Regions from separate parts of the Streptomyces sp. NPDC007189 genome, predicted to be linked through region 3. Evidence: riboswitches for the same ligand, from Rfam matches in the RefSeq annotation. Region 3 holds a riboswitch; each other region holds the start of a gene.

Region 1 (6,515 bases), on a different contig from region 3:
TTCTCAGGCGGACACCCGCGCCGCGATCTCCTCCACGCAGTCCCTCAACCCGGGTGCGAGGGCGCGGAGTTGACCGGCGTCGGTGAGGATGACGGTGGCGGCCAGGGAGACGGCCAGGGGGCGGGCGCTGTCGGGAGCGTCAGGGAGAGCGGCCGCGATCGAGCGGACGCCGATCTCGTTCTCCTCCTCGACCTCCGCCCAGCCCCGCTCCCGGACCTGCGCCAGTTCGGCGCGGAGCCGGTCGGGGTCCGTGAGGGTGCGGGGCGTCACCGCCGGCAGCGGGCCGGACAGCAGACGCTCGCGCTCCGCCTCCGGCAGGGCCGCCGCCAGCGCCTTGCCGAGCGAGGTGGCGTGCCACGGGTTGCGGGTGCCCTCCGCGCTGCGCAACTGCAGATGCTGGGTGCCCTGGACGGAGAGGACGAGCAGCACCTCGGTGCCGTCGAGGACGCCCGCGATGACGGGCAGACCGGTGCGTGCGGCAAGCCGGCGCATGGGTTCTGCCGCCGCCGAGTAGCCGGAGGGCGAACGCTGGAAGCCGCGGGACAGCTCCAGCACTCGGGAGCCCAGAGCGTAGCGCCGGGTGTCCTCGTCGTACACGGCGAACCGTTCCTCGACGAGCCGTCCGAGCAGGCGGTGGGCGCTGCTGACGGGGAGCCGGGCGGCACGGGCGGCGGCGCTCACGCCCAGGCCGGCGGGGTGCTCGGCCAGTACGGTGAGCAGGCGCAGCCCCCGGCCCAGCATGTCGTCGCCGGATGGTGTGGTCACCGTGTGCGCCTTTCGTCGTTCCGTGCCGCCGGCGTCGCCGGGGAGCGGTGGTCCCGGTACTCCGTGATCAAAGTACCGGGTCCGGCCGGACGGTCGACGCGCGCTCGGGGACGGCCAGGGTCAGTACGGCAGCGAGCAGGGTACAGGCGGCCATCAGCCCGAACGCGCCCGCGTCACCGAGCGGCGTGCCGCGTACCCAGCCGACCAGGTACGTCCCGGCGAAGGAGCCGAGCGCGCCGAAGGAGTTGACCAGCGCGACGGCGGCACCGGCGATCCCGGGCGGGGCCAGCGCCGAGACGAGGGCGAAGTACGGCCCGTACGGCGCGTACAGGCACACGCCCGACACCACCAGCAGGGCGAGGGCCACGGGGAAGTCGCCGGCGGCGGCGTAGGACGCGAGCAGGGCGAGGCCGCCGCAGGCCAGCCAGGGCCACACGGCCGCCCGGCGCCGCCCGCTGCGGTCGGACAGGCGGGAGTTGAGCAGCATGACGGCGGCCGCGCACGCATAGGGGATCGCGGTGAGCAGGCCGGTGGCGCCGATGCCCTCGCCGGAGCCCTTCTTGATGATCGCCGGGAGCCAGAAGACGAAGCCGTACATGCCGAAGGACCAGAAGAAGTACTGGGCCGCCATGAGGAGCACGGGGCGGGAGCACAGCACCCGGCTGTACTGCCGGCGCAGGGTGCCCGTCACCGCCGGCGCGGCCGCACGTTCCAGCGCCAGGTCGGCGCGCAGCAGGGCGAGTTCGGGTTCGGGCAGCCCGTGGGCCCGCTCGGGGCTGTCCTTGATGAGCCGCAGACAGCACAGGCCCCACAGCACCGAGGGCACGCCTTCGGCGATGAACATGGCGCGCCAGTCGGCGACCGACACCAGCCAGCCGGAGACCGCCGACAGCCACATCACGGTGACCGGGTTGCCGAGGATGAGCAGCGTGTTGGCGCGGCCCCGCTCGCCCCGGGTGAACCAGCGCCCGAGCAGCATCACCATCGACGGCAGCACCGCGCCCTCGACCACACCCAGCGCGAAGCGGACCGCGATCAGCTGGGCCGGGCTGCTCAGCAGGCCCTGTGTCACGGCGAGCAGTCCCCAGGCCACGGTCGACCAGGCGACCAGCCGGCGGGCGCTGCGCTGCTCGGCGTAGATCGTTCCCGGTATCTGGAAGAAGAAGTAGCCGAGGAAGAACGACGCGGCGATGAGGGAGTCGGTACCGGCGGACAGCCGCAGGTCGTCGGCCATGCCACCGGCGGACGCGATCGCGTAGTTGGACTTGTCGAGATAGGCGAGCGAGTACGTGACGAACGCGACCGGCATGAGGTACCGGGCGCGGGCGGACCGCCAGAACCCGGGGCCCGACCCGCTCGTGGCGGTCTCGGTGGCAGGAGACGTCGCTGTCATCCCTGACCCCCTGTTTTCCGTGAGGTGGAAAATGTTTCACTGGACGGAAACACGGTAGAAGAAGGAGAGCCCGATGACCAGAGCCGTTCACCAGACCGCCACCGGTGTGCTGCTTCCCTGGCCCGATCTGGACCGCCGGTACGGACCCTGGCCGCCCGGTGTGGAGGTGCACGTCTGGGACGGCGTGACGCCGCACAGCGAGCCGGGCCAGGACGTGCTCGACGGGATCGGCCTGTGGGTCATGCCGTACGCCGTGCCCGACGCGATACGCCTCCTGCCCCGGCTCCCGCGGCTGCGCGCGGTGCAGTCGCTCAGCGCGGGCGTCGAGAAGCTCCTGCCCCATCTGCCCGCCGGGGTCGGCCTGCACAACGGACGGGGGCTGCACGACGCCTCCGCCGCCGAACACGCCCTGGCCCTGATCCTGGCCGCGCAGCGCGACCTGCCGCAGTGGGTCGCCGACCAGCACGCCGACCGCTGGGAGCCGCACTTCACGCGCTCCCTCGCCGATGCGCGCGTGACGATCGTGGGCTACGGCTCCATCGGCGCGGCCCTGGAACGGCGCCTGCTCGCCTGCGAGGCCCACGTCACCCGCGTCGCCCGGCGGCCACGGCCCGACGAGGGCGTCCACGCCGTCGCCGACCTGCCCGGCCTGCTCCCCCGGACCGACATCGTCGTACTCGTCCTGCCGGAAAATCCCGGCACCGTGGGTCTCTTCGGCGCCGAGGAACTCGCGGCACTGCCCGACGGTGCCCTGGTGGTCAACATCGGGCGGGGCCGCACGCTGGACACCGAAGCCCTGCTCGCCGAGACCGCCCGCAAGCGGCTCCGGGCCGCCCTCGACGTCGTCGACCCCGAACCGCTGCCCGCCGGCCACCCCCTGCGCCACACGCCCGGAGTTCTCGTGACCCCGCATGTCGGGGGCGGCTCCGCCGCGTTCCGCCCGCGCGCCGAGCGCCTGATCGTCGAGCAGGTCCACCGCTTCGCCACCGGACGGCCCCTGCTGCACCCGATCAGCCGGGACTGAGCGGTCCTCCTCCCGCAGTCGCCGTGCATGCCTGGCCGTCCGTGCGCGCGTGGGTCCGTCGGCGATGACGAAGGCCTCGCCCGGCCTCCCCCTTCGCGTCCCCGGCGCGCGGGGGGCCGGTCGGACGCGGCGGTGACATCACGTCTGTGCGGGCCGCCGCCGACCGCGTGCGCGCCACCCGCTAACATCCCTGGCCATGGCGCGACGGGGGTGGCGGCTGGGTGCCGCGGCGGCGGTGACAGTGGTGGTGGCGTTCTGCGCCTCCGGCCCGGAACGTCCGGGGCTCGTACGCACGGCCTCGGACCTCGGCCCCCTGCCGGCCGACCGCTACGCGTACACGTCGCAGGACTACCAGCGGTCCCAGCGGGCATCGGCCCTGCTGGTCCGGCAGTGCATGGCGGACCGCGGCCACCCGGACTTCCCGCTCGACCCCCGTTACCCCACGGACCCCTTCGTCGCCGTCGCGGTCGGCACGGATTACGGCGTCCTCGATCTGGACGCCGCCCGCCGCTGGGGCTACGGCTGGGACCCCGCACAGCATCCGGTCCCCCGGCCGACCGGCCGCCGCATGACCGATGCCGAGTACGCGGACTGGCCCGCCTGCAACGCCGAGGCGGAGCGGCGGTTGACGCACGGCATAGACGTCAAGCGGGACTGGCTCTACGCGGGCAGGCGGGCCATCGAGGTCGACAAGGCGGTCAAGCGTGACCCGCGCCTGCGCGCGGCCTGGGACCAGTGGTCCCGCTGTGTGGCGGCGCAGGGATTCGCCCGCTACCCGGACCCCGGCGCCGCGTACACGGACCACGCCTGGCAGCGCGACAACAGCGGCAACACCCGGCACACGCAGCGGGAGCGGGCCACCGCCGTCGCGGACGTCACCTGCAAGCGCCGCCACCACACGGCCGAGATCTGGCACGCCGTACAGGCCCGGAAGCAGGCAGCGGACATCGCCCGCCATCGCGACCGCTACACCGCCGGACTTCGGGCACTGCACACCTACCGAGCCAACATCGCCGAAGTGCTGCGGAAACTCGGCTAGTTGCGGCCAAGCCTCCCGCAGGCTCCCGGCTCCGGCATTGACGTACGACGAGAGCGCTCCGTACGATCACGCATGGCATTGAGTGTCAGCGTCAAGCCCTGGCTGGCTGACCGGCAACCCTCCCGCGCGGTGGGGTGCTCCAGGTGAAAGCCCGGCGGGATCACCGGCGATCTCCGCAAGCGCGTGGCCCCATGACCGGGGCCGGACCCGTGGGAGGACTGGTATGCGGCACGGTGGTGACCTCACTGCCCGTCCGGCCGACGCCACGGTGTTCTCCCGGCTCTCGCGTCGCCGTCACATCGATCTGAAGCGCTCGACCAGCTGTCTCTGTCAGGCCTGAGGGGCCGTCCCGCCGCTGGTCGCAGTCCGGCGCCGTTCGTCGCCGCACCTTTCTGCGCCTGATCCCTGTCTCCACCTGATGCCCGTCTCCACCTGATCCCTGTCTGCACAGCGTCCCCGCCGCCGGCGTCGCGCCGGCCGGGGCCGCACACCCCTGCGCGGCGTGTCTCGTACGGCACCCCGCGGCTGGTGACACGAGTAGGAGAAACCCTCCGTGACAGCACTTCCCCATGTCAGGTCCTCCCGTTGGGCGGCACTGACCGCCCTGGTGACCACGAGCGTCCTGTTGACCGCCTGCGGATCGGGCGGCGGTGGTTCCGCTCCCGGCGCCGGCCGGGCGAAGTCCGGCGGCACCCTCACCTTCGCGGTGAGCTCGGACGCCGGCTGCGTGGATCCCCAGCAGGCCGGAAGCAACGAGACCATCTACTCGGCGCGCCAGATCGTGGACTCCCTGACCGACCAGGACCCCAGGACCGGAAAGATCGTGCCGTGGCTGGCGAAGAGCTGGGACGTCAGCTCCGACGCGACGGCGTTCACCTTCCATCTGAGGTCCGGTGTCACCTTCAGCGACGGGTCGAAGCTGACCGCTCAGGTGGTCAAGGACAACTTCGACGCCGTGCCGCGGCTCGGCGCCCTGGGGACCCTCGCCGAGGGCTATCTCAGTGGTGTCAAGAGCACCACCGTGCTCGACCCGCTCACCGTCAAGGTGACCTTCAAGGAGCCCAACGCCCAGTTTCTCCAGGCCACTTCGACCCACTCGCTGGGCATCGAGGCGTCGGCGAGCGTGAAGAAGACCCCGCAGCAGAAGTGCAGCGGCGGGGTCATCGGGTCAGGGCCCTTCGTGCTGAAGCAGTATGTGCAGAACCAGTCGATCACCCTGGCCAAGCGGACCGGGTACGACTGGGGTTCGGCGCTGTGGTCCAAGAAGGGCGAGGCCTATCTGGACAGGCTGGTGTTCAAGGTCGTACCGGAGGCGGGCGTGCGCACCGGCGGTCTGCAGTCCGGCCAGGTGGACGCGATCAGCAACGTGGGCAGGGCCAACGAGGCCGCGCTCGGGGGCGGTCTGGTCACCCTCCAGCGACGGGCCAACCCCGGCGTGGTGTTCGGTCTGGGCTTCAACAACGCCCGGCCGCTCCTGAAGGACGCCAGCGTGCGCCAGGCGATCCGGTTCGCCGTCGACCGGCAGCAGATCGCCGGCACCGTGTTCCCGACCGGTACCCGGGCCGCGACCAGCGTCCTCGCGCACACCACGCCGGACTACACCGACCTCGCCTCCGACCTGGCCTTCGTCCCGGCCAAGGCCAAGTCCCTGCTCGATTCGGCCGGCTGGAAGACGGGCAGTGACGGCATCCGCACCAAGGGCGGCAAGAAGCTGCGCCTGACCGTCACCTGGTTCCCCAACGCGGCCACCAACCAGCCCGCGCTGGAGCTGGTCCAGCAGCAGCTCAAGGCCGTCGGCGTCGACGTGGTCCTCAAGCAGCTCCAGGTCACGCAGTTCTCCGCGACGCTCCAGTCGGGTGACTTCGACGCGGTGTGGGGGAACGTGACCCGCGCCGACCCGGACATCCTGCGCAGCTCCTTCTCCACCAAGCTGGCCAACTTCTACCGCCTGCCCGCAAGCGCCCTCGACACGGCGCTGACCGAGCAGGCCGCGAGCCTCGACGCGGCCAAGCGCAGGCAACTGGTGGCCCAGGCACAGCGGTTGATCGTGCGCAACGCCTACTACGCGCCGGTGGTCGAGCTGCAGACCCAGCTGGGTGTGTCGAAGAAGGTGCACCACCTCGACTTCGACGCCTCCAGCCGTGTCCAGCTCCACGACACCTGGATCGGCTGACGCATGCGCCGCTATGTGATCAAACGGCTCGCGCAGGCGGTCGGCGTGCTGTGGGCGGCGTACACGGTGTCGTTCCTGGTGCTGGACTGCCTGCCCGGTGACCCGGTCACCGCCATGGCCG
Region 2 (6,515 bases), on a different contig from region 3:
TCGCGGTCTACCCGTTCATCGAGTCCTGGGTCACCGGGGACAAGCGCGAGCACCACATCCTGGACCGCCCGCGCAACGCCCCGACCCGCACCGGCCTCGGTGTCGCGTGGATGACGCTGTACCTGCTTCTGCTGGTCGGCGGTGGCAACGACCTGTGGGCCACGCACTTCCACCTGTCGATCAACGCCGTGACCTGGTTCGTCCGGATCGGCTTCTTCGTCGGCCCGGTCATCGCGTTCCTCGTCACCAAGCGGATCTGCCTGGGTCTGCAGCGGCGCGACCGCGAGAAGGTGCTGCACGGCCGCGAGACCGGCATCATCAAGCGGCTGCCGCACGGTGAGTTCATCGAGGTGCACGAGCCGCTCAGCCAGGAGCAGCTGCACACCCTCACCGCGCACCAGCAGTACAAGCCGGCCGAGATCGGCCCGACGGTCGACGAGAACGGCGTCGAGCGCAAGGTGGGCGCCGGCGAGAAGCTGCGGGCGAAGCTGTCCAACGCCTACTACGGCGAGAACAACCAGATCCCGAAGCCGACCGTCGAGGAGTACAAGGAGATCACGAGCGGCCACGGCCACCACTGATCCCCGCGTCGCCACGCCACGCAGAAGGGCCCCGTCCGGCTTACGGACGGGGCCCTTCGCCGTGTCCTGGGGTGGATAGGGTGGGAATCCACCACTGATTTCGTGTACGACACCCAGGAGCGGCTGATGAGCGCTGTGACCCCCGCTGGAGGCGACACCGCGGCGGGCCGTTCCTGGCCCGCCCTGCTGAACGGCCTGCTGGACGGCCAGGACCTGTCCGCCGACGACACGGCGTGGGCGATGGACCTGATCATGCGCGGCGAGGCGACCGACGCGCAGATCGCCGGGTTCATGGTGGCCCTGCGGGCCAAGGGCGAGACGGTGGAGGAGATCACCGGGCTCGTCCGCACGATGTACGCGCACGCCAATGTGATCGAGGTGCCGGGGCCGGCCGTCGACATCGTCGGCACCGGCGGCGACGGCGCCAAGACGGTGAACATCTCCACGATGTCGTCGATCGTCGTGGCGGGCACGGGCGCCAAGGTCGTCAAGCACGGCAACCGCGCCGCGTCCTCCGCCTCCGGGTCCTCCGACGTGCTGGAGAAGCTCGGGATCAATCTGAACCTGACCCCGCAGCGGGTCGCCGAGGTGGCCGAAGAAGCCGGCATCACCATCTGCTTCGCGGTGAGGTTCCACCCGTCCCTGCGTCATGTCGCCCCGGCGCGCGGCCAGTTGGGCATCCGCACCACCTTCAACGTCCTCGGCCCGCTGACCAACCCCGCGCAGGTCCGGTCCCAGGCCGTCGGCGTCGCCGATCCCCGGATGGCGCCCATCGTGGCCGGGGTCCTCGCCGAGCGCGGCAACTCCGCCCTGGTGTTCCGCGGCGACGACGGCCTGGACGAGCTGACCACGACCGCCACCTCGCGGGTCTGGGTGGTCCGGGACGGCAAGGTCGCCGAGGAGTCCTTTGACCCCAGGGACGTCGGACTCGACCTCGTCCCCGTGGAGGCCCTGCGCGGCGCGGACGCCTCGTACAACGCGGAGGTGGCGCGGCGCCTGCTGGACGGCGAGAAGGGCCCGGTGCGGGACGCGGTGCTGCTGAACTCGGCGGCGGCCCTCGCGGCCCTGCACCCGACGGACGCCCCGCTCGCCGACCAGCTGCGGGCCGGCATGGCCCGGGCCGCCGAGTCCATCGACTCGGGTGCGGCGAAGCGCACGCTGGAGCGCTGGGTGGCGGCCAGCAACGCCTAGCGGTCACCGGAGGTCGTCGTCCCGCGATCCGGACACGGGTTGCGGGGCGGCGATCTTTTCCCTTAAGTTCCCGTACCAGGTCATGAGTGACAGCCATCAGGCCCCGGCCGGCTGTCCGGCAACCCTCCGTCCGTGGCGGGGTGCCCCGGGTGAGGACCAGGCCGTAGGCAGCGAGGTCTACGGCAAGCGCGGACCCCTCGCGCGCTGCTGAGCGCGGGACCAGGGGTCCTGGTCATCGAGGGAGCCTTCCGTGAGCCAGCGAATGCGATAGGGCCGCCGAGCCCCGCCTCCGCACACCCCTCTTCTCATCTTCCTGCGCCCTCGAGGCGTATGTCTCACGGGAGTTCACCCATGTCCGTCTTCACCGCTGCCGCCGACCAGTCCGTTTGTGCCCCGCTGCCCGTTCTGGGCAGGGATGTCACCGTCCCGCTCGTCACCGGCGGCGAGGTCACCTACGCGGCCCTCGACTACGCGGCCAGCGCCCCCGCCCTGCAGCGCGTCTGGGACGACGTGGCCGCCTACGCGCCGTACTACGGCAGCGTCCACCGCGGCGCCGGCTACCTCTCCCAGCTGTCCACCGACCTGTTCGAGAACGCCCGCAGGACCGTCGCCGAGTTCCTCGGCTGCCGCGCCGACGACCAGGTGGTCTTCACCCGTTCCACCACCGACTCGCTGAACCTGCTGGCCCGTGCGCTGCCCGCCGGATGCCAGGTCTTCGTCTTCGAGACCGAGCACCACGCCTCCCTGCTGCCCTGGCAGGACGCGCGGGTGACCTACCTCGACGCCCCGCGCACCCCCCAGCAGGCCGTCACGACCCTGGAGCGGGCCCTCGCCGACCGCGACCCCTACGGCCCGGCCCTGGTCTGCGTCACCGGCGCCTCCAACGTCACCGGCGAGCTGTGGCCGGTGCGCGAACTGGCCGCCGCCGCCCACGCGCACGGCGCCCGGATCGTCCTCGACGCCGCCCAGCTGGCCCCGCACCACCCGGTGAACGTCCGCGACCTGGACGTCGACTGGGTCGCCTTCTCCGGGCACAAGCTGTACGCCCCCTTCGGCTCCGGCGTCCTGGCCGGCCGCGCCGACTGGCTGCGCGCGGCCGAGCCCTACCTCGCCGGCGGCGGCGCCAGCCGCAAGGTGACCCGGCGTCAGGACGGCGGCGTGGACGTGGAGTGGCACGACAGCGCCGCCCGGCACGAGGCGGGCTCCCCGAATGTCATCGGCGCCTACTCCATCGCGTCGGCCTGCAAGGCCCTCACCGAGGCCGGCTGGGAGAACCTGGTCGCCCGCGAGCAGCACCTGATCGCCAGGGTCCGCGAGGGTCTCGCCGAGGTCCCGCAGGTGCGGATCCTGTCCCTGTTCGGCGACGACGCCCCGCGCGTCGGCGTCATCTCCTTCGTCGTCGAGGGCTGGAACAGCTCCCACTTCGCCGCCGCGCTCTCCGCCGAGTACGGCATCGGCGTGCGCGACGGCCTCTTCTGCGCCCACCCCCTGGTCCGCACCCTCCTCGGCAGCGACCCGCAGGCCCAGGGCGAGTGCGGCGCCCCCGAGGCCGCGCCGGGCGAGAAGTCCCTCAACGCCATCCGCGTCAGCTTCGGCGCCGGCACGCCCGACGAGCACGTGGACCGCTTCGTCACCGCCGTGAAGGAACTCGTGACCGAGGGTGCGAAGTGGACGTACCGCACGGAGGACGGCCGCTGCGTCCCGGCGGTCTGATCAGCGCGCCCCGCACCCGCCTGGGCAGCTGGTCGAAACGATCAGTTGTCCAGGCCGATCGCGAACGCCGCCTCGAGGTCGTGCTGGGAGTACGTCCGGAACGCGACGTGCGTGTCCGTGGCCTCGACGCCGGGGATCTTGCTGATCCGGCCGGGGATGACGTCGGCCAGGTCGTCGTGCCGGCGCACCCGGACCATGGCGATCAGGTCGTAGGTGCCGGTGACCGAGAAGACCTCGCTGACGCTCTCCAGAGCGGCGATCTCCTCCGCGATCTCGGGGATCCGGTCGACACTGGTCTTGATCAGAACGATCGCGGTGATCACGGCTGGTTCTCTCCCTCGAGGGCCTGAGCAGGGGCGGCTTTCACTCTAGTCCCACGGCCGTAGCGCACCCACGCGTAGCCGAAGCCGAGGCCGAAGCCGACCACGTGCGCCAGATAGGCCACCCCGGGGCCGTCGGACGCGCGCCCCGCCGCCGCCCACTGCAGCGCCGCCCAGAACGGCAGCACGACCCACGCGGGGAAGCGGAGCGGCAGGAAGAACAGGAACGGCAGGAGACTGGTCACACGCGCGCGGGGGAACAGGTAGAGGAACGCTCCGAGGACCGCCGAGATCGCCCCGGAGGCGCCGACCAGCGACTGCCCGGAGGCGGCGTTGGCGGCCGCGTAGCCCAGCAGGGCCAGGTAGCCGCAGCCGACGTAGAACAGGGTGAACTCGACCCGGCCCATCCGTTCCTCGGTCATCGTGCCGAAGACGAAGAGGAAGAGCATGTTGCCGAGCAGATGCACCCAGTTTCCGTGCACGAACAGGGCCGTGGCCGGGGTCAGGGCGTCGCGCACCGGCCTGGCGAACAGCTCGGCCGGCACCACGCCCCAGCGCGCGAAGTACGCCCGCTGCGCGCCGAGCAGGGCCTCCCCGGAGCCGTATCCGGGGGTGAGCCCGGAGGCCGGGCCCAGGACGAAGAGCAGACAGCACAGGGCGATGAGGCCGTACGTCATGGGCGCCGAGGTGCTCCGGACCGCTCGGAGAACCCTGCCGGCCGCCGTACTCCACTGGCTGATCATGAATACAGAGCATGACGTAACGGGACGCACGCTGACAGACCGCCTCGCCGCCGTGGACGGATCAGCGGCGAGTCGCCGCCAGGCCGTAGGGTTACGGCCACACGCGTCGGCCGGCGGCGCGTGCGGCCAGCACGAGCGATGACGAGAAGGAAGCGGACAGCGACGATGACGGTTCCCCTGCCGACCGCGACGACCCGATGGCGCTGCACCCTGTGCGGCAACCTCACCCGGTTCGACGTGACGCGTTCCTCGAAGGTCGTCGAGTACGTCCACCTCGATCTGGCGGGGGAGCCGACCGTGGAGGAGCGCGAGGTCGTCAGTGAGACCATCGAGTCGGTGCGCTGCCGCTGGTGCAACGCGGTGGACCAGGTGGAACTCGTGGACAGGCCGGGTGCCGGCTCCTGAGGAGCGGCCCCGGGCAGGGAAGTAGTGGGGTGTGACGGATGGCGGAGACCACAGGCGGGGGGCCGGGCGACGGCACCGCTGAGGTGCTTGACCGTCCGCTGCCCGAGGGCGTGCGCCACCGGGTCGTGCAGATCGTCTCGGACGGCTTCGGCGGCCTGACCCTGTCGGAACTGCCCGCCCAGCTGAGGCAGTACGCCCGGTTCACCCCCACCCGCCGGGCGAAGTTCGCCGGGAACGCGATGGCGGCGGCGCTGGAGACCGACGCGCTGTTCCGGCAGCGGATCGGCGAGAAGCTCAGAGAGGCGCAGCCGGAACTGACCGGCGCCCTCGACTCCGGCTGCCCGCCCCCGGCCGCGGACCCGCTCGACGTGGCGGCCGCGGCCTACGTACTGCGCCCGGCGGGCTGGGTGAAGCTGGTCACCGCGGCCGGCGAGGAGGCCCAGCGCGCGGACGCCGAGCGCGCCGACGAGGAGACCCGGGCCGAACTGGACCGGCTGCGCGCCGAGCTGGCCCATGCCCGCGAGCACACCCGCGCCGAGACCGAACGGCTGCGCGCGGAGCTGGAGTCGGCGAAGAAGGAAGCCGAATCGCTTCACCGCAAACTCCGGGCCGCCCTCAGCGACGTCAAGCGCGGCGAGGCCGCCCTGCGCAAGGCCCAGGGCGAGATGGACGCCCTGCGCGCCGAGGCGCACACCCGGATGTCGGCCGCCGAGAGCGAGGCCCGCCGGCTCAAGGCCCGGCTGGGCGAGGCCGAGGCCGCGCTGGAGGCCACCCGCCGCGCCGCCCGCGAGGGCCGCAGCGTGGAGGACATGCGGGTACGGCTGCTGCTCGACACCCTGCTGGACGCCACCCAGGGCCTGCGGCGTGAACTCGCCCTGCCCCCGGTGTCCGTGCGCCCCGCCGAGACCGTGGACGCCGTCGAACCGGGCCGTATGACCCCCAAGGACATCGCGGCGCGCGCCCTGTCGGAGCACGACCCGGCGATCCTCGACCAGCTGCTCGCGCTGCCGCAGGCGCATCTGGTGGTCGACGGCTACAACGTCACCAAGACCGGCTATCCGCAGATGCCGCTGGAGAAGCAGCGCCTGAGGCTGCTCGGTCAGCTCTCCGCGCTCGCGGCGCAGACCGGCGCCGAGGTGACGTGCGTCTTCGACGGCGCCGAACTGGCCGCCCCGGTGCTGCTCGCGCCGCCGCGCGGGGTGCGGGTGCTGTTCTCCAAGCCGGGCGTCACCGCGGACGAGCTGATCCGCCAGCTCGTGCGCGCCGAGCCGCCGGGGCGTCCGGTCATCGTCGCCTCCACCGACCGCGAGGTGGCCGACGGGGTCGCCAGGGCGGGTGCCCGACCGGTCGCGTCTGCGGTACTTCTCAAGCGACTGTCCTGAAGATCCGGCGGACATGTGCAATGTCCCAATTGGCTGGATCTTGACACCACCTAGTGTCAAGCGCGCATCACTGCTTGTGAGTTGTGTGCAAAGAATGCATTGTGTGATGCGATTTTCTGGTGTGAGGATTTGAACTGATCACAACTGGGTCACTAGGGTCTGGGCTCGAACCTCCGAACG
Region 3 (6,515 bases):
GCCGTACGCGGAGTTGATCTCCTCGGCCACCCGCTGCACCGCGGCCGTGTAGTCCCGGTACACGGCGAGGTCCTGCCGCGACGGATACGCGAACGCGACGTGCACCACCCGCTCCCGCCACTCGGGGTGCTCCTCCAGCAGCTGCCGGTAGGCCAGCAGGCCGCGCACGATGTTCTTGGACAGCTCGGTGCGGTCGACGCGGACGACGGTCCGGCGGCCCTCGCCGATCTCCTCGCGCAGCGCGGTGATCCGTTCCTCGACGTCCGGCTCGTGCGCCCGCTTGCGCAGGAAGTCCCCGTCCGCGCCCAGACCGTGCACGCCGATGCGCGTGTCCGCGGGCATCCCGGACTGCAGGACCGTCTGCGCGCAGTCCCGGAACGCGTCCGCCCAGCGCTGTGTCAGGAACGCCACCCGGTCGGCGCCGAGCATGCCCGTCATCAGCTGCTCGCGGATGTCGTCCGGGAGCAGCCGGAAGTACTCGGGCGGCGCCCACGGCGTGTGCGAGAAGTGCCCGATCCGCAGGTCGGGGCGCAGCTCGCGCAGCATCCCCGGCACCAGGCACAGGTGGTAGTCCTGGACGAGGACGGCCGCGCCCCCGGCCGCCTCCTCGGCCAGCGCCTCGGCGAACGCGCGGTTGTAGGTCTCGTACGACGCCCACTGCCGGCGGAACTCCGCGTCGAAGACCGGCTCCAGCGGGGTCTGGTACAGCATGTGGTGCACGAACCACAGCACCGAGTTGGCGATGCCGTTGTAGGCGTCCGCGTGCACGCGCGCGTCGATGTCCAGCATCCGCACCCGCTGCCCGCCGCTGTCCTCGGCCGGCAGCAGCCCGCCACCGGCCCGCCGTACGGCCTCGCGGTCGCCGTCGCCCAGCGCCGCGCACACCCACAGCGAGTCCGCGTCCGAGCCGATGGCCGACAGTCCCGAGACCAGCCCGCCGCCGCCCCGCTTGGCGCGCAGCGCACCGCCCTCGTCCACCGTGTACGAAACCGGGCCGCGGTTGGACGCGACCAGCACCTGAGCTTTCTTGGCAGCAGCATCCGTGGAAGCCATGGTCCTCAACCTAGCCCCGCCCGGAAACGCTCAAACGTACGGCCCTGCCCGGCGCGCCGCCGTATACGAACGTTCACGCCACCTTGCGTTCCGCGTACTCCGCGATCTCCACCATCGGCGGCCGCTCCTCGGTGTCCACCGAGTAGGTGCGCGGCTCGAAGCCGTCCTCGCCCCGCTCGAACTGGGTGAGGGAGGGCCGGACCAGGTGGCCGCGGGCCAGCCTGAGCTGGGCCGTGCGGTAGATCGCGGCGGCCATCCGGCCGAGGGCCTGGCCGTCCTGGTGGCGGTGCTTGCGCACGCCCACGTCCACCTGGGCCAGCGCGTCGAGGCCGACCAGGTGCAGGGCGTCCACCAGCATGCCCAGCTCCACGCCGTACCCGACGGGGAACGGCAGCTGCTCCAGCAGGCTGCGCCGGGCCGCGTACTCGCCGCCCAGCGGCTGCACGAACCCGGCGAGCTGCGGCCAGTGCATGTTCAGCAGCGGGCGGGCCATCAGCTCGGTGACCCGGCCGCCCTGTCCGGCGCTCCCGGCGAGCGGGCGGTCGTACATGCCCTTGACCAGGTCCACTCCGGGGTCCGTGAGCAGCGGGCCGACGATCCCGGAGACGAAGTCGGCGGAGAAGTCCCTGAGGTCCGCGTCGATGAAGCAGATGATGTCGCCGCCGGTCACCAGCAGGGAGCGCCACAGCACCTCACCCTTTCCGGGGACGGCGGGAATGCGCGGCAGGATCTCGTCCCGGTGAACGACCCGGGCGCCCGCGGCGGCGGCGACCTGGGAGGTGCGGTCGGTGGAGCCGGAGTCGACGACGACGATCTCGTCGACGAGCGGGACCCGTTCCACGAGGTCGCGGCGGATGACCGTGACGATGTCGCCGACCGTCTCCTCCTCGTTGAGCGCGGGCAGCACGACGCTGATCGTCTGGCCCGTGCGCTGCTTGGCCGACAGGATGCGGTGGAGCGGGCGATCGGCCACGGACCAGGAGCGGGTGGCCAGCCAGTGCTCGACTTCTTCCAGCACGGTCTGCGGCTCCTCACTGTTCGTGATCGCACGGGCGGCACCGTGTGATCCATCTCGCGGTTCGGACGACTATCTCAACTGTCCTGGCCTTCGGTTACAGTCTTGAACAACGCCGATGACCATCGCATGTCGGGGGTCAGCGTGCGTCCACAACCGCATACCGCTCATCCAGAGGGGCAGAGGGACACGGCCCGATGAAGCCCCGGCAACCCTCCAGTCGGTTCTCGTAGATCACTGCTGATCGCTCCGCGAGGCTCCCGGCTAGGGAAGGTGCCAAATCCGTCTCACGGCGAGATGCGTCGTGAGGAAGATGAGGAGAAAGGGCCTCGCCTCACATGGCTGTGCAGACAGTTGCAAGCTCCAGCAGTTCCACCGTCGATCTCGGTCCCGCCGCGGCCCTGAGCTGTCGCGAGTGCGGTCACCGCGTCCCGCTCGGCCCGGTCTTCGCCTGCGAGGAGTGTTTCGGCCCGCTGGAGATCGCCTACGACTTCTCCGCCTACGACACCGAAGAGCTGCGCCGCCGCATCGAGTCCGGCCCCGCGAACATCTGGCGCTACGCCCCGCTGCTGCCCGTCCCGGCCGACGTGGCCGACAAGCCCAACCTGAACCCGGGCTGGACCAAGCTCGTCAAGGCCGACAACCTCGCCCGTGAACTGGGCGTCAGCGGCGGCCTGTTCGTCAAGGACGACTCCGGCAACCCGACCCACTCCTTCAAGGACCGGGTCGTCGCCCAGGCCCTGGAGGCCGCGCGCGCCTTCGGCTTCACCACCCTGTCCTGCTCCTCCACCGGCAACCTCGCCGGCGCCGTCGGCGCCGCCGCCGCCCGGGCCGGCTTCCGCTCCTGCGTGTTCATCCCGCACGACCTGGAGCAGGGCAAGGTCGTCATGGCCGCGATCTACGGCGGCGACCTCGTCGGCATCGAGGGCAACTACGACGACGTGAACCGCTTCTGCTCCGAGCTGATCGGCGACCCGGCCGGCGAGGGCTGGGGCTTCGTCAACGTCAACCTGCGGCCGTACTACGCGGAGGGCTCCAAGACGCTGGCGTACGAGATCTGCGAGCAGCTCGGCTGGCGGCTGCCCGACCAGATCGTCGTCCCGATCGCCTCCGGCTCCCAGCTCACCAAGATCGACAAGGGTCTGCAGGAGCTGATCAAGCTCGGTCTGGTCGAGGACAAGCCGTACAAGATCTTCGGCGCCCAGGCCGAGGGCTGCTCGCCGGTGTCCACCGCCTTCAAGGCCGGGCACGACGTCGTACGGCCCCAGAAGCCGAACACCATCGCCAAGTCCCTCGCCATCGGCAACCCGGCCGACGGGCCGTACGTCCTGGACATCGCGCGCCGCACCGGCGGCGCCGTGGAGGACGTCACGGACGAGGAAGTCGTCGACGCCATCAAGCTGCTGGCCCGCACCGAGGGCATCTTCGCGGAGACGGCGGGCGGCGTGACCGTCGGCGTCACCCGCAAGCTGCTCAAGGACGGCGTCCTGGACCCGACGAAGACCACGGTGGTCCTCAACACCGGCGACGGCCTGAAGACGCTGGACGCGGTGGCCGGCACGGGGCTCACCGTGACGATCCGTCCCACCCTGGACTCTTTCCGGGAGGCGGGGCTTGCGTAGGGGCTTCGGCCCATCGATTTCGTCTGCGGGCCGGTGGGGGCTGGTCGCGCAGTCCCCCGCGCCCCTGAGGGCGATGAGCTGACCGGAGGTCATAGATGAGCGTCACCGTTCGCATCCCCACCATCCTGCGCACCTACACCGGCGGCCAGGCCGAGGTGACCGCCGAGGGCGCCACCCTCGCCGAGGTCATCGAGGACCTGGAGAAGAACCACACCGGCATCGCCGCGCGCGTCCTGGACGACCAGGGCAAGCTGCGCCGGTTCGTCAACGTCTACGTCAACGACGACGACGTCCGCTTCGAGCAGGGCCTTGAGACGGCGACCCCGGACGGCGCCGGTGTCTCCATCATTCCGGCGGTCGCCGGCGGCTGATCATTACCTTGGGTAACTGCCGTTACTCGTTGTTCATGGAATTGCCCCCTCCGCAAGAGAAGCGGAGGGGGCAATTCCATGTGATTGAGCGCGGTAGAGTTGGGGAACGCGCTCCCGGTCCGACAGGTCGGGAGCCTTGCATTCATGCCGCACGCCCGACAAGAAGTAGCCAAAGTATGCGGGCTTTATGCGGCTTTTGTAATGCTTTGTGGAGCCCGACTTGCCCTGAAGTCGGACGAATTCTCACCACATTCCGGACCGTTGCCTTCCAGAATTCTCGTCCGATTGACCTGTTGCAGACGGCAGTTGGACAGATACATTCAGCCGCGGTCGACGCGTTCCGGCGCACGCCCCCGACCGTTGGGGGGTGAGGTCTGACCCGGGTCCGCGAAGTGTGGATCTGTGCAAGGGCCAGTAATAGGGGAGTTAGGCATGGCTCAGGGCACCGTCAAGTGGTTCAACGCGGAGAAGGGGTACGGCTTCATCGCGGTCGACGGTGGTGCGGATGTTTTCGTCCACTACAGCGCGATCCAGATGGACGGTTACCGCACCCTGGAAGAGGGGCAGCGGGTCGACTTCGAGATCTCGCAGGGCCAGAAGGGCCCGCAGGCGGACATGGTCCGGCTGGCGACCAGCTGAAGCACGCGTCGGCTGACAGCGACGTTCTTCTGTTTCATCGTCGAAGGGCCCGCACCTCCCGGGGTGCGGGCCCTTCGTCATGCCCGGCGCGCCCCTGTTCGCGCGCGGCTGAGCGCGACCTCCGGCACCCGCGGGGCGCTTGCACTCGGGGGGGCCGAGTGCTAATCATTGGCGTTAGCACTCTGAAGGTGAGAGTGACAGTGAAGGACCGGGTCGGTGAGGCCCGCAGGCCGGGTGGGGCAAGGAACCACGAGGCCGGCGAGCCGTCCGTCGCGGGCGCGGGCGCGGTCCGAAGGAATCACCCCCAGTCCTGGAGGGACCACTTCACATGGCCAAGATCATCGCGTTCGACGAGGAGGCGCGGCGCGGCCTCGAGCGCGGCATGAACCAGCTCGCGGACGCCGTGAAGGTGACGCTCGGCCCCAAGGGCCGCAACGTCGTCCTCGAGAAGAAGTGGGGCGCCCCCACGATCACCAACGACGGTGTCTCCATCGCCAAGGAGATCGAGCTCGAGGACCCGTACGAGAAGATCGGCGCCGAGCTGGTCAAGGAAGTCGCCAAGAAGACGGACGACGTCGCCGGTGACGGTACGACCACGGCGACCGTCCTCGCCCAGGCCCTGGTCAAGGAAGGCCTGCGCAACGTCGCCGCCGGCGCCAACCCGATGGCTCTGAAGCGCGGTATCGAGAAGGCCGTCGAGGCCGTCTCCGCCGCCCTGCTGGAGCAGGCGAAGGACGTCGAGACCAAGGAGCAGATCGCCTCCACCGCGTCCATCTCCGCCGCCGACACCCAGATCGGCGACCTGATCGCCGAGGCCATGGACAAGGTCGGCAAGGAAGGCGTCATCACCGTCGAGGAGAGCAACACCTTCGGTCTGGAGCTCGAGCTCACCGAGGGCATGCGCTTCGACAAGGGCTACATCTCCGCCTACTTCGCGACCGACATGGAGCGCATGGAGGCGGTGCTCGAGGACCCGTACATCCTCATCGCCAACTCCAAGATCTCCTCGGTCAAGGACCTGCTCCCGCTGCTGGAGAAGGTCATGCAGTCGGGCAAGCCGCTGCTGATCATCGCCGAGGACGTCGAGGGCGAGGCCCTGTCGACCCTGGTCGTCAACAAGATCCGCGGCACCTTCAAGTCCGTCGCCGTCAAGGCCCCGGGCTTCGGCGACCGCCGCAAGGCCATGCTCGGCGACATCGCCATCCTCACCGGTGGCGAGGTCATCTCCGAGGAGGTCGGCCTCAAGCTGGAGAACGCGACCCTGGACCTCCTGGGCCGCGCCCGCAAGGTCGTCATCACCAAGGACGAGACCACCATCGTCGACGGCGCCGGCTCCTCCGAGCAGGTGGGCGGCCGCGTCAACCAGATCCGCGCCGAGATCGAGAACAGCGACTCCGACTACGACCGCGAGAAGCTGCAGGAGCGCCTGGCGAAGCTCGCCGGCGGTGTCGCGGTCATCAAGGCCGGCGCCGCCACCGAGGTGGAGCTCAAGGAGCGCAAGCACCGCATCGAGGACGCCGTCCGCAACGCGAAGGCCGCCGTCGAGGAGGGCATCGTCGCCGGTGGTGGCGTGGCCCTGCTGCAGGCCTCCCAGGTCTTCGAGAAGCTGGAGCTCGAGGGTGACGAGGCGACCGGCGCCAACGCCGTCCGCATCGCGCTCGAGGCCCCGCTGAAGCAGATCGCCGTCAACGCCGGCCTCGAGGGCGGCGTCGTGGTGGAGAAGGTCCGCAACCTGACCCCGGGCCACGGCCTGAACGCCGCGACCGGCGAGTACGTCGACCTGGTCGCCGAGGGCATCATCGACCCGGCGAAGGT

The links. A riboswitch is a leader RNA that binds a small molecule or an ion and turns the genes downstream of it on or off. The one in region 3 is predicted to bind S-adenosylmethionine.
Region 1: another riboswitch for S-adenosylmethionine. It lies ahead of AB0950_RS29735 (putative leader peptide); the one in region 3 lies ahead of thrC (threonine synthase).
Region 2: another riboswitch for S-adenosylmethionine. It lies ahead of AB0950_RS16125 (aminotransferase class V-fold PLP-dependent enzyme); the one in region 3 lies ahead of thrC (threonine synthase).

The regions. Positions count from the first base shown of each region.
Region 1 is NZ_JBEYEY010000016.1:182,791-189,305, reverse strand. It holds gene AB0950_RS29755 (IclR family transcriptional regulator) at 4-765, opposite strand; gene AB0950_RS29750 (MFS transporter) at 833-2,158, opposite strand; gene AB0950_RS29745 (2-hydroxyacid dehydrogenase) at 2,232-3,182, shown strand; gene AB0950_RS29740 (hypothetical protein) at 3,379-4,221, shown strand; SAM riboswitch class IV at 4,296-4,409, shown strand; gene AB0950_RS29735 (putative leader peptide) at 4,445-4,561, shown strand; gene AB0950_RS29730 (ABC transporter substrate-binding protein) at 4,775-6,394, shown strand; gene AB0950_RS29725 (ABC transporter permease) at 6,398-6,515, shown strand, end outside.
Region 2 is NZ_JBEYEY010000006.1:423,008-429,522, reverse strand. It holds gene AB0950_RS16135 (cytochrome bc complex cytochrome b subunit) at 1-581, shown strand, start outside; gene trpD (anthranilate phosphoribosyltransferase) at 708-1,772, shown strand; SAM riboswitch class IV at 1,851-1,967, shown strand; gene AB0950_RS16125 (aminotransferase class V-fold PLP-dependent enzyme) at 2,124-3,485, shown strand; gene AB0950_RS16120 (Lrp/AsnC ligand binding domain-containing protein) at 3,527-3,808, opposite strand; gene AB0950_RS16115 (rhomboid family intramembrane serine protease) at 3,805-4,548, opposite strand; gene AB0950_RS16110 (hypothetical protein) at 4,714-4,953, shown strand; gene AB0950_RS16105 (NYN domain-containing protein) at 4,992-6,335, shown strand.
Region 3 is NZ_JBEYEY010000013.1:150,175-156,689, reverse strand. It holds gene AB0950_RS25690 (trehalose-6-phosphate synthase) at 1-1,053, opposite strand, end outside; gene AB0950_RS25685 (glucosyl-3-phosphoglycerate synthase) at 1,127-2,071, opposite strand; SAM riboswitch class I at 2,233-2,388, shown strand; gene thrC (threonine synthase) at 2,407-3,690, shown strand; gene AB0950_RS25675 (ubiquitin-like small modifier protein 1) at 3,786-4,061, shown strand; gene AB0950_RS25670 (cold-shock protein) at 4,494-4,700, shown strand; gene groL (chaperonin GroEL) at 5,029-6,515, shown strand, end outside.